2 regions of the Bittarella sp. HCP28S3_D9 genome follow, and region 1 is predicted to be linked to the other one. Evidence: predicted binding sites of a transcription regulator. Region 1 holds the regulator's gene; the other holds the start of a gene.

Region 1 (4,189 bases):
TCGTCGGGGTTGATGCCCTTGAAGGGGTCTTTGCCGATGAAGTTCTTGACCGCTTCCTGCACGGCGGGGATCCGGGAAGAGCCGCCCACCATCAGCACCTTGTGCAGTTCAGAGGCGGAGAGGCCGGAGTCCTTGAGGGCCTGGCGGACCGGGGCCATGGTGGCCTCCACCAAGTCGGCGGTCAGCTCGTTGAACTTGGCGCGGGTGAGGGTCATATCCAGGTGTTTGGGGCCGGTGGCGTCAGCGGTGATGAAGGGCAGGTTGATGCTGGCCTGGGCCATGCCAGACAGCTCGATCTTGGCCTTCTCGGCGGCTTCTTTGAGCCGCTGCATGGCCATCTTGTCCGAGGAGAGGTCGATGCCGCTGTCCTTCTTGAACTCGCTGACCAGGTAGCCGATGATCCGGTCGTCGAAGTCGTCGCCGCCCAGCTTGTTGTTGCCGGCGGTGGCCAGCACCTCCTGCACCCCGTCGCCCATCTCGATGATGGAGACGTCGAAGGTGCCGCCGCCCAGGTCGTAGACCATGACCTTCTGGTCGTCCTCTTTGTCCACCCCGTAGGAGAGGGCGGCCGCGGTGGGCTCGTTGATGATCCGCTTCACGTCCAGCCCGGCGATGCGGCCGGCGTCCTTGGTGGCCTGGCGCTGGGCATCGGTGAAGTAGGCGGGCACGGTGATGACCGCCTCGGTGACGGTGGTGCCCAGGTAGGCCTCCGCGTCGGCTTTCAGCTTCTGCAGGATCATGGCCGAGATCTCCTGGGGGGTGTAGTTCTTGCCGTCGATGGCCACGTGGTAGTCGCTGCCCATGTGGCGCTTGATGCTCATCACGGTGCGCTCGGGGTTGGTGATGGCCTGGCGCTTGGCCACCTGGCCCACCATCCGCTCGCCGTCTTTGGTGAAGGCCACCACCGAGGGGGTGGTGCGGGCGCCTTCGGCGTTGGCGATGACGACGGGCTCGCCGCCCTCCATGACCGCCACGCAAGAGTTGGTCGTACCAAGGTCAATGCCGATGATTTTTCCCATTGTCGTTTCCTCCTATTTCAATCCGTCGATCTGTACTGTATGGTTGTGAGGGGCGGCGGCCCGCCCCGGGATACTTGGTTTAGTTGGCCACCTTGACCATGGCGTAGCGGATGACCCGCTCCCCCAGCAGATAGCCCTTTTGGAAGACCTCCACCACCTGGCTCTCGCCCAGGGTCTCGTCCTCCACGTGCATCACCGCGTTGTGCAGCTGGGCGTCAAAGGACTCGCCCACCGGGTTGATTTCCGAGACACCCATCTTCTCCAGCACCTCGCGGAACTGCTTGAGGGTCATCTCCACCCCGGTTTTGAGGTCGCTGTCCTCCTGGCAGGCGTCCACCGCCCGCTCGAGATTGTCCAGCACCACCACCACCTGGGAGAGGGCGGAGGCCACCCCGTCGGTGAACATCCCCTCCTTCTCCTTGGTGGAGCGCTTGCGGAAGTTGTCGTACTCGGCGCGCAGGCGCAGCAGCCGGTCGTTTAGGTCGCTGTTCTCCTGGCGGCAGCCGGCCAGCTGCTCCTCCAGGGCCTCTACCTCTTTGTTCTTCTTGGGCTTTTTGGATTTTTTCTCGCCCGCCTTCTCCTCTTTTTCGGGGGCGGCGGGGGCTTTCTCCTCCGCCGGGGCGGTCTGTTCAGCTTCGGTCTGGGCCGTCTTCTTTTCCGGTTCCACCTGCAAGCTCCTCTCTATTGTTATTGGGTCGGGAGGGGGAGACCCCTCACCCGTCCCCGTCGGTTCCATTTAAGATCCTGCCCAGCAGGTCGGTAAAATAGGCCAGGTGGGGGATGATCCTGGTGTAGTCCAGGTGCCGGGGGCCGATGATCCCCAGCACGCCGGTGTGCTCGTCCCCGAAGAGGTAGCCGGTACTCACCAAGGTGGTGCCCGCCAGCTCCTGGTCCAGGTCGTCGCCCAGCAGCACCGCCACGTTCCCCCCCTCTTTAGGGGCGGCCCGCAGCAGGGTGTCGGTCTCCTTGAGCAGCTCGAGAAAGGCGTTGTAGCCGTGCTCCGGCGCGGCGTAGCGCAGGAGGTTCGACTGCCCCTCCAGGTGCACCTTGGCCCGGCAGAGTTCGGCGCACATCCGGCAGATGAGCTGCACTGCGGGGGCCAGACAGAGGTAGTCGCCCCCCAGTTCCCGCTGCAGGAAGTCGTCCCGCAGCAGCGCCACCTCGTGCAGCGGCCGGTGGAGGAGGTTTTTGCGGCAGAAGCCCGAGAGCTTCTCCAGCTGCCGCTCCCCCGCCGGCAGCCCCAGCTGGCAGACCTGGTTGAGCACCAACCCGGTGTTGGTGAGGGCCACCAGCGCCAGCGTCTGGGGGGTGAGGGCCACCACCTCCAACTTCTCCATCGACAGGTCGGAGAGCTGGGGGGAGGTGGCGAGGACGGCGTAGTTTGTCATGTAGGCCAGAAGGGAACTGGCCCGGGTCAGGAGGATGTCCGGGTCCCTGACCCCCTGGCGGAGAAAGCGGGCGATCTCCCGCTGTTTCTCCACCGGCAGCTCCCGCCGCGGCATCAGGTGATTGATGTAGTAGCGGTAGCCCTGGGCGGTGGGGATGCGCCCAGCAGAGGTGTGGGGCTGTTTGACACAGCCGAGGGCCTCTAGCCGGGCCATCTCGCTGCGGATGGTGGCGCTGGAAAAGGCGTCGCCCGCCAACTTGGCGATGGCCCCGCTGGAGACCGGCTCCCCGGTTTCAGAGTAGAGGTCGCAGATGGCCTGAAGCACAAATCCCTGTCTCGGCGTCAACATCGTCCCGCCCCCTTTCCGGCGGCCGCGGCACCCGTTTAGGGGGGACAAATGCCGAAGCAGCGCCGTTTTTGCGTTTAGCAGTCGAGCCTCTCGACTGCCAACACATACAGTCTACCCCCAAAGTCAATAAAAGTCAAGAACTGAAATAAATATTTACATATTGGCAACAGTTTTCCCGGCGCCCCCCTCTAAGGGGGCATTTCTGCACAAAAAAAGAGGGGCCACTGGGGCCCCCCACACATGGGGTCCGCTCCGCCTGCGGGGCGGGGGTATTTTAGAGAGGCGGGGAGGCGCCTCCCCTCCCCGGGCCGCCCCCACCGGGGCGGCCTTCGGGGGAGATGGGGTGCTGGGCGCGGCGGATGTCGTGCAGGATCTGCACCCCTTCGGCCACCGCATAGAGGAGGAAGACCCCCGCCAGGGCGCCGCAGAAGCTGTCCAAAAAGACGGCGAAGCGGGCGGTGAAGGGCACCGGTGGGCCGCCCGATGAGAGGCTGGCCCCGTCGGCAACGGCCAGGAGAAAGCTCCAGACCGCGTCGAGATAGGCGAAGTTGCGCACGATCTTGGCCGCCAGATTCTCGTCCCTTCTCTCCTCTTTCACGAATATCACCGCCTTTTCTACTCATTCTAGTAAATATATGTACTAAAGTCAATAGTAAATATTTTTACTATGCTAAAATGCTGCCAGTTCAACACCAAACGAGAGGGGACGACTCACCATGGTGCCCTACCAGCAGCGGCTGCGGGATCTGCGGGAGGATCACGACAAGACCCAGGCGGAGATCGCCGCCGTACTGGGCACCTCGCAGACCATGTACGCCCGCTATGAGCGGGGGGCCAACGAGATGCCGGTGCGCCACGTCATCGCCCTCTGCCGCTACTACGGCGTCAGCGCCGACTATCTCCTGGGGCTCACGGGGGAGGAGCGGTGATCCCCCCTCCCCCCTCGGCCGCCGCTGTGGTATAATGGCCACAAGGCGGTTGTGCTGCCGAGGATGGCCCGGCAGAGGCGCAAATGCTCCCCACCCCCTGGCCAAATGCCACCGCGCCCGCGGCGCCGGTGGTATGGCAGCCGCAGGGCAGTTGTGATGCCGGGGCGGCCCGACAGATGTACGGATGCCCTCTGCCCCACGGCCAAATGCCATCGCGCCCGCGGCGCTGGCGGTATGGCAGCCGCAGGGCGGTCACGATGCCGGGGCGGCCCTGCAGATGTGCGGACACCCTCTGCCCCACGGCCAAATGCCGCCGCTCCTGTGGCCTTGTCGGCCGCAGGGCGGTTGCAATACCGCAGCGGCCCGGACGGCGCAGACGGCCCCTGTCCCCTTCCCCTGCCCTTGGTCCTCTGCCTGCGGCAAAGCGGCATCTGCCCCGCTGCAGCGGCGCGCCGGAAGGGGAGAGTCGCGCACCGACCTTTTTTACCAAATACAAACGGCGCCC
Region 2 (4,189 bases), on a different contig from region 1:
GAGATCCGCGATATTTCCCTCGAGCGCCAAAAGGTCGAGGCGTTGGCCGAACAGTGCAACCGCCTGGATGTAAGCGAATGCCACCTGCGCGACATCGTGGAGGACTTCTATGGTTTGCCCCTCTAGTAAAGGGGCTTTTTTTATTGGAAAACGCGCCAAAAGGGCGTGAAAAGGAGAGAGTTCTCCACTTTGTCCCCCCACCGCGCGGCCCCGCGGCGGGGGAGAGGAGCGCAGGCCCGCCTGTTTTTCCATTTCTGTTAGGGCCCTTCGACCTGTGAAAAGCGAAGACCCGGGAGAGGCGCGTATGCCCTCTACCGGGTCTTTCCTTTCCCCTGCGGCAGCTGTTTGCGCGCCTGCGCCATCCCCTTTTCCCGCGCCCGCCGGCGTGGCCTGTCCCTCTCTTTTCCCGCCCCTTGTCGCCGCGTGCGCCCTGCTTTTTCCCGCCCGTTTTCCCGCGGGGGGAGAGGGGGGATGCCGGTGCCCCCGCCCGCTGGCAAGCGTTAAGGGGCGACGTTTTGCGCCGTGTGAAAGGCGGGGGAAAAGCCGCCACTGTTCGGACAGGGAAAAGAGGGGGGAGCACACCGCCCACATGCTGCCCTGTTTCCCCCCACAAAAAAACCGGGAGAGGCGCGCAACGGCCCTCCCGGCCCCGTATTTCCCCCACTGGAGCTGTTTGTGCGCCTGTGCCCTCTCCCTCTTTTCTCTCTGCCCATTCCCACTGTGAGGGGAGAAAAAGGAGTGTGTGGGGGGCGGTCCAAGGGATCTCTGGCCTTCCGATTTGGTTGCCTTTGTCCTGCCTGGAGCCGCCCTCTTTTGGCAGCTGGCGCAGAAGAGGAAAATTGGCCCTGTTCGCTTCTCCTGTTTGCCTCCCCTTTTTTCCATCCAGTCCCCTACAAGAGGGGGATGGGTAGAAAAGGGCGCGGATGAAGCGCCCTCGGCAAGGCGGTCTGTTTTGCCAGAAGGGGGCGAAATTGCATTATGAGCGGCAGGGAGAGAACGAGTGCCTGTTCGGGCGGAGATGGGGACAGAGGAAGAGAACGATGGAGAGTATCCGGCCGCAAAGGCCCTCGGCAAGGCGGCCTGTTTCCGGCCCGCTCTCGCCTCTCCTCTTCGCGCGTGCAGTGGGCGGGGGGAGAAGCCGCCCCTCGCTCGGCCGGGGGAGAAGAGGCAGCTGTGCTGGCGTCGGGCGCTCGGCGGAACAAGCCCCCCTGCCCGAACGGGGGAGGAGGGGTCTGCTCCCCCTGCCCGAACGGGGGAAGAGGGGTCTGCTCCCCCTGCCCGAACGGGGGAAGAGGGGTCTGCTCCCCCTGCCCGAACAGGGGAGGAGGTGGCCTGCTCTCCCTGCCTAAAAAAGAGGGCCCGGAAAGGGGGAATCCCCCCTCCCGGGCCTCTTGCTCTCTCTATCGCACGAACCAGCGGTTGCCGCAGTTTTGGCAGACCGCCTCGGTGTGCACTGTATTTTTGACTTTTTGGTTGGTCACCGCGGGGATGATGAGGATCAGTCCAAAGGTGCAGATGGCCAGCAAAATCCAGAAAAACCAGCCGATGCACCCCCGGTTCTTGATGGTGGTGTGGTTGACGGCTTGCACGGTGACGCGCTCGCTCCCACAGCGGGGACAGTACACGATGGCTCCCTCCTTCTTCATCGTCCTCCCGGCGGCCCTGCGCCCTCGACCGGGTGCCTTCACACTAGCACAGCGCCGGAGAAAATGCAAGGGCGGCGGCCGCGTTTTGCCCCCTCCGCGAAAATGTTCACAATTTGTACATTGATTTGCTGGCGGTTGTGCGCTATCCTGTTTTTAGCACTCGTGTACAAGGAGTGCTAATTTTGCGAGAGGTGATTGAGACCATGGCAAAAAAACAGTTTAAGGCCGAGTCCAAGCGGCTCCTCGACTTGATGATCCACTCCATCTACTCCAACCGGGAAATCTTTCTGCGGGAGCTCGTCTCCAACGCGTCCGACGCGATCGACAAGCTGTGCTACCGCAGCCTGACCGACGAGGGGGTCGGCCTCTCCCGGGGGGATTTTGAGATCCGCATCACCCCCGACAGGGAGGGGCGCACCCTCACCGTGTCCGACAACGGCATCGGCATGGACAAAAAGTCCCTGGAGGAAAACCTGGGCACCATCGCCCGCAGCGGCTCGCTGCAGTTCAAGCAGGACATCGCGGGGCAGGAGGGGGCCGACGACACCGACATCATCGGCCAGTTCGGCGTGGGCTTCTACTCGGCCTTTATCGTCAGCGACAAGGTCACCGTCATCTCCCGCGCCTACGGCGAGGAGACCGGCTACAAGTGGCAGTCCTCCGGCGCCGACGGCTACACCATTGTCGAGTGTGAGCGCTCCGCCCCCGGCACCGACGTCATCATGCACCTGAAGCCCGACACCGAGGACGAGCAGTTCGGCGAGTTTTTGGAGGAGTACCGCCTGCGCCAGCTGGTGAAAAAGTACTCCGACTACATCCGCTGGCCCATCAAGATGCTCTGCCACAAGACCCGCCCGGTGGAAAAGCCCGAGGGGGAGGAGGCCGACGACCAGGCCCCGGCCTACGAGAGCTACGAGGAGGACGAGACCCTCAACAGCATGGTCCCCATCTGGCACAAGCCCAAGAGCGAGGTCGGCGAGGAGGACTACGCCAACTTCTACAAGGAGAAGTTCGGCGACTACCAGGACCCGCTCAAGAGCATCCGCGTCAGCGCCGAGGGGCTGACCGCCTCCTACGAGGCGCTGCTCTTTATCCCCGCCCGCACCCCCTACAACTACTATTCGGCCGACTATGAGAAGGGGCTGCAGCTCTACTCCAGCGGGGTGCTCATTATGGAGAAGTGCGCCGACTTGCTGCCCGAGCACTTCCGCTTTGTGCAGGGGGTGGTGGACAGCCAGGACATCTCGCTGAACATTTCCCGGGAAATGCTGCAACAGGACCGCCAGGTGCGCACCATTGCCCAGAGCTTGGAGAAGAAGATCAAGCGGGAGCTGTCCAAGCTGATGGAGGAGGACCGGGAGAAGTACGAGGCCTTCTTCGCCCAGTTCGGCCTGCAACTCAAATACGGGGTGGTGGGCGAGTACGGCGCCCACAAGGACCTGCTGGCCGACCTGCTGCTGTTCTACTCCTCCACCGAGGGCAAGCCGGTCACCCTCAAAGAGTACGTCTCCCGGATGAAGGAGGGGCAGGAGCACATCTACTACGCCTGCGCCGACTCGGTGGAGAAGGCCGCCAACCTGCCCCAGACCGAGTATGTGCGGAACAAGGGGTGGGAGGTGCTCTACCTCACCGACGAGGTGGACGAGTTTGTGATGCAGATCCTCCACGAGCAGGACGGGCACGAGCTCAAGAGCGTCAGCGACGCCGACACCGTCAGCGAGGAGGAGAAGAAGGCCGCCGAGGAGGAGACCAAGGCCCACGGCGAGCTGCTGGACTTCCTCAAAGAGGCGCTCAAGGACAAGGTCAGCGACGTGCGCATCTCCCCCAAACTGGGTAGCCACCCGGTGAGCCTCACCAGCGAGGGCGGCGTCACCCTGGAGATGGAGAAGTACTTCGCCCAGATGAAGATGGACGAGGCGCCCAAGGCCCAGCGGGTGCTGGAGCTGGGGGCCAGCCACCCCGTCTTCGCCAAGTTGGAGGCGGCCTACAAGGGCGACCGGGAGCGCGCCGAAAAGCTGGCGCTGCTGCTCTACGAGCAGGCCTCCCTGATTGCCGGGTTCCCGGTGGAAAACCCCACCGCCTACACCGATTTGGTCTGCGAACTGCTGTAACTTATAATAGAAGAGAGCCGATTGGCCGGACAGCGCCCACAGGGCCTGCCCGGCCAATTGCTTTTCCGCCGCCTTTGTGTTACCATGGGCCCAAAAGAAAAGGGGATGGGGCCTGTGAAGCGGGGCGATTGTGTCGTGCATTGTGTGCTCTTGCGGGGAGATCGTGTGCTCCACCACACAAGGACAGCCCGCAAGGGGGTCCGCAGAGAGGGGGGAGAGGGATGATGGCCGATCATTTTCCCCAGGCGGCCCGAGAGGTGATGGAGGACCGCTTTGGGCGGGACACCGTCCTCTCCCTGGCGACGGTGGGGGAGGGGGGCCCCGCGGTGCGGCTGGTCAACGCCTATTACGAGGATGGGGCCTTTTATGTGATTACCCACGCCCTCTCCGGCAAGGTGCGCCAAATCGAGAGAGACCCCGCCGTTGCCGTCT

Evidence for each region. Region 1 encodes HrcA, which represses chaperone genes, less so after heat shock. Its sites were predicted from a motif close to TGTTAGCACTCNNNNNNNNNGAGTGCTAACA; they were not measured.
Region 2: the regulator HrcA is predicted to act here: its motif matches at 1,798-1,828, upstream of htpG (molecular chaperone HtpG).

The regions. Positions count from the first base shown of each region.
Region 1 is NZ_JBQHTP010000024.1:43,866-48,054, forward strand. Features, by position in the region: gene dnaK (molecular chaperone DnaK) at 1-1,019, opposite strand, end outside; gene grpE (nucleotide exchange factor GrpE) at 1,099-1,755, opposite strand; gene hrcA (heat-inducible transcriptional repressor HrcA) at 1,733-2,755, opposite strand; gene ACTNAU_RS11530 (hypothetical protein) at 3,030-3,353, opposite strand; gene ACTNAU_RS11535 (helix-turn-helix domain-containing protein) at 3,472-3,684, shown strand.
Region 2 is NZ_JBQHTP010000005.1:51,829-56,017, reverse strand. Features, by position in the region: gene ACTNAU_RS04525 (DUF6514 family protein) at 1-126, shown strand, start outside; gene ACTNAU_RS04520 (LITAF-like zinc ribbon domain-containing protein) at 1,401-1,646, opposite strand; gene htpG (molecular chaperone HtpG) at 1,850-3,757, shown strand; gene ACTNAU_RS04510 (pyridoxamine 5'-phosphate oxidase family protein) at 3,979-4,189, shown strand, end outside.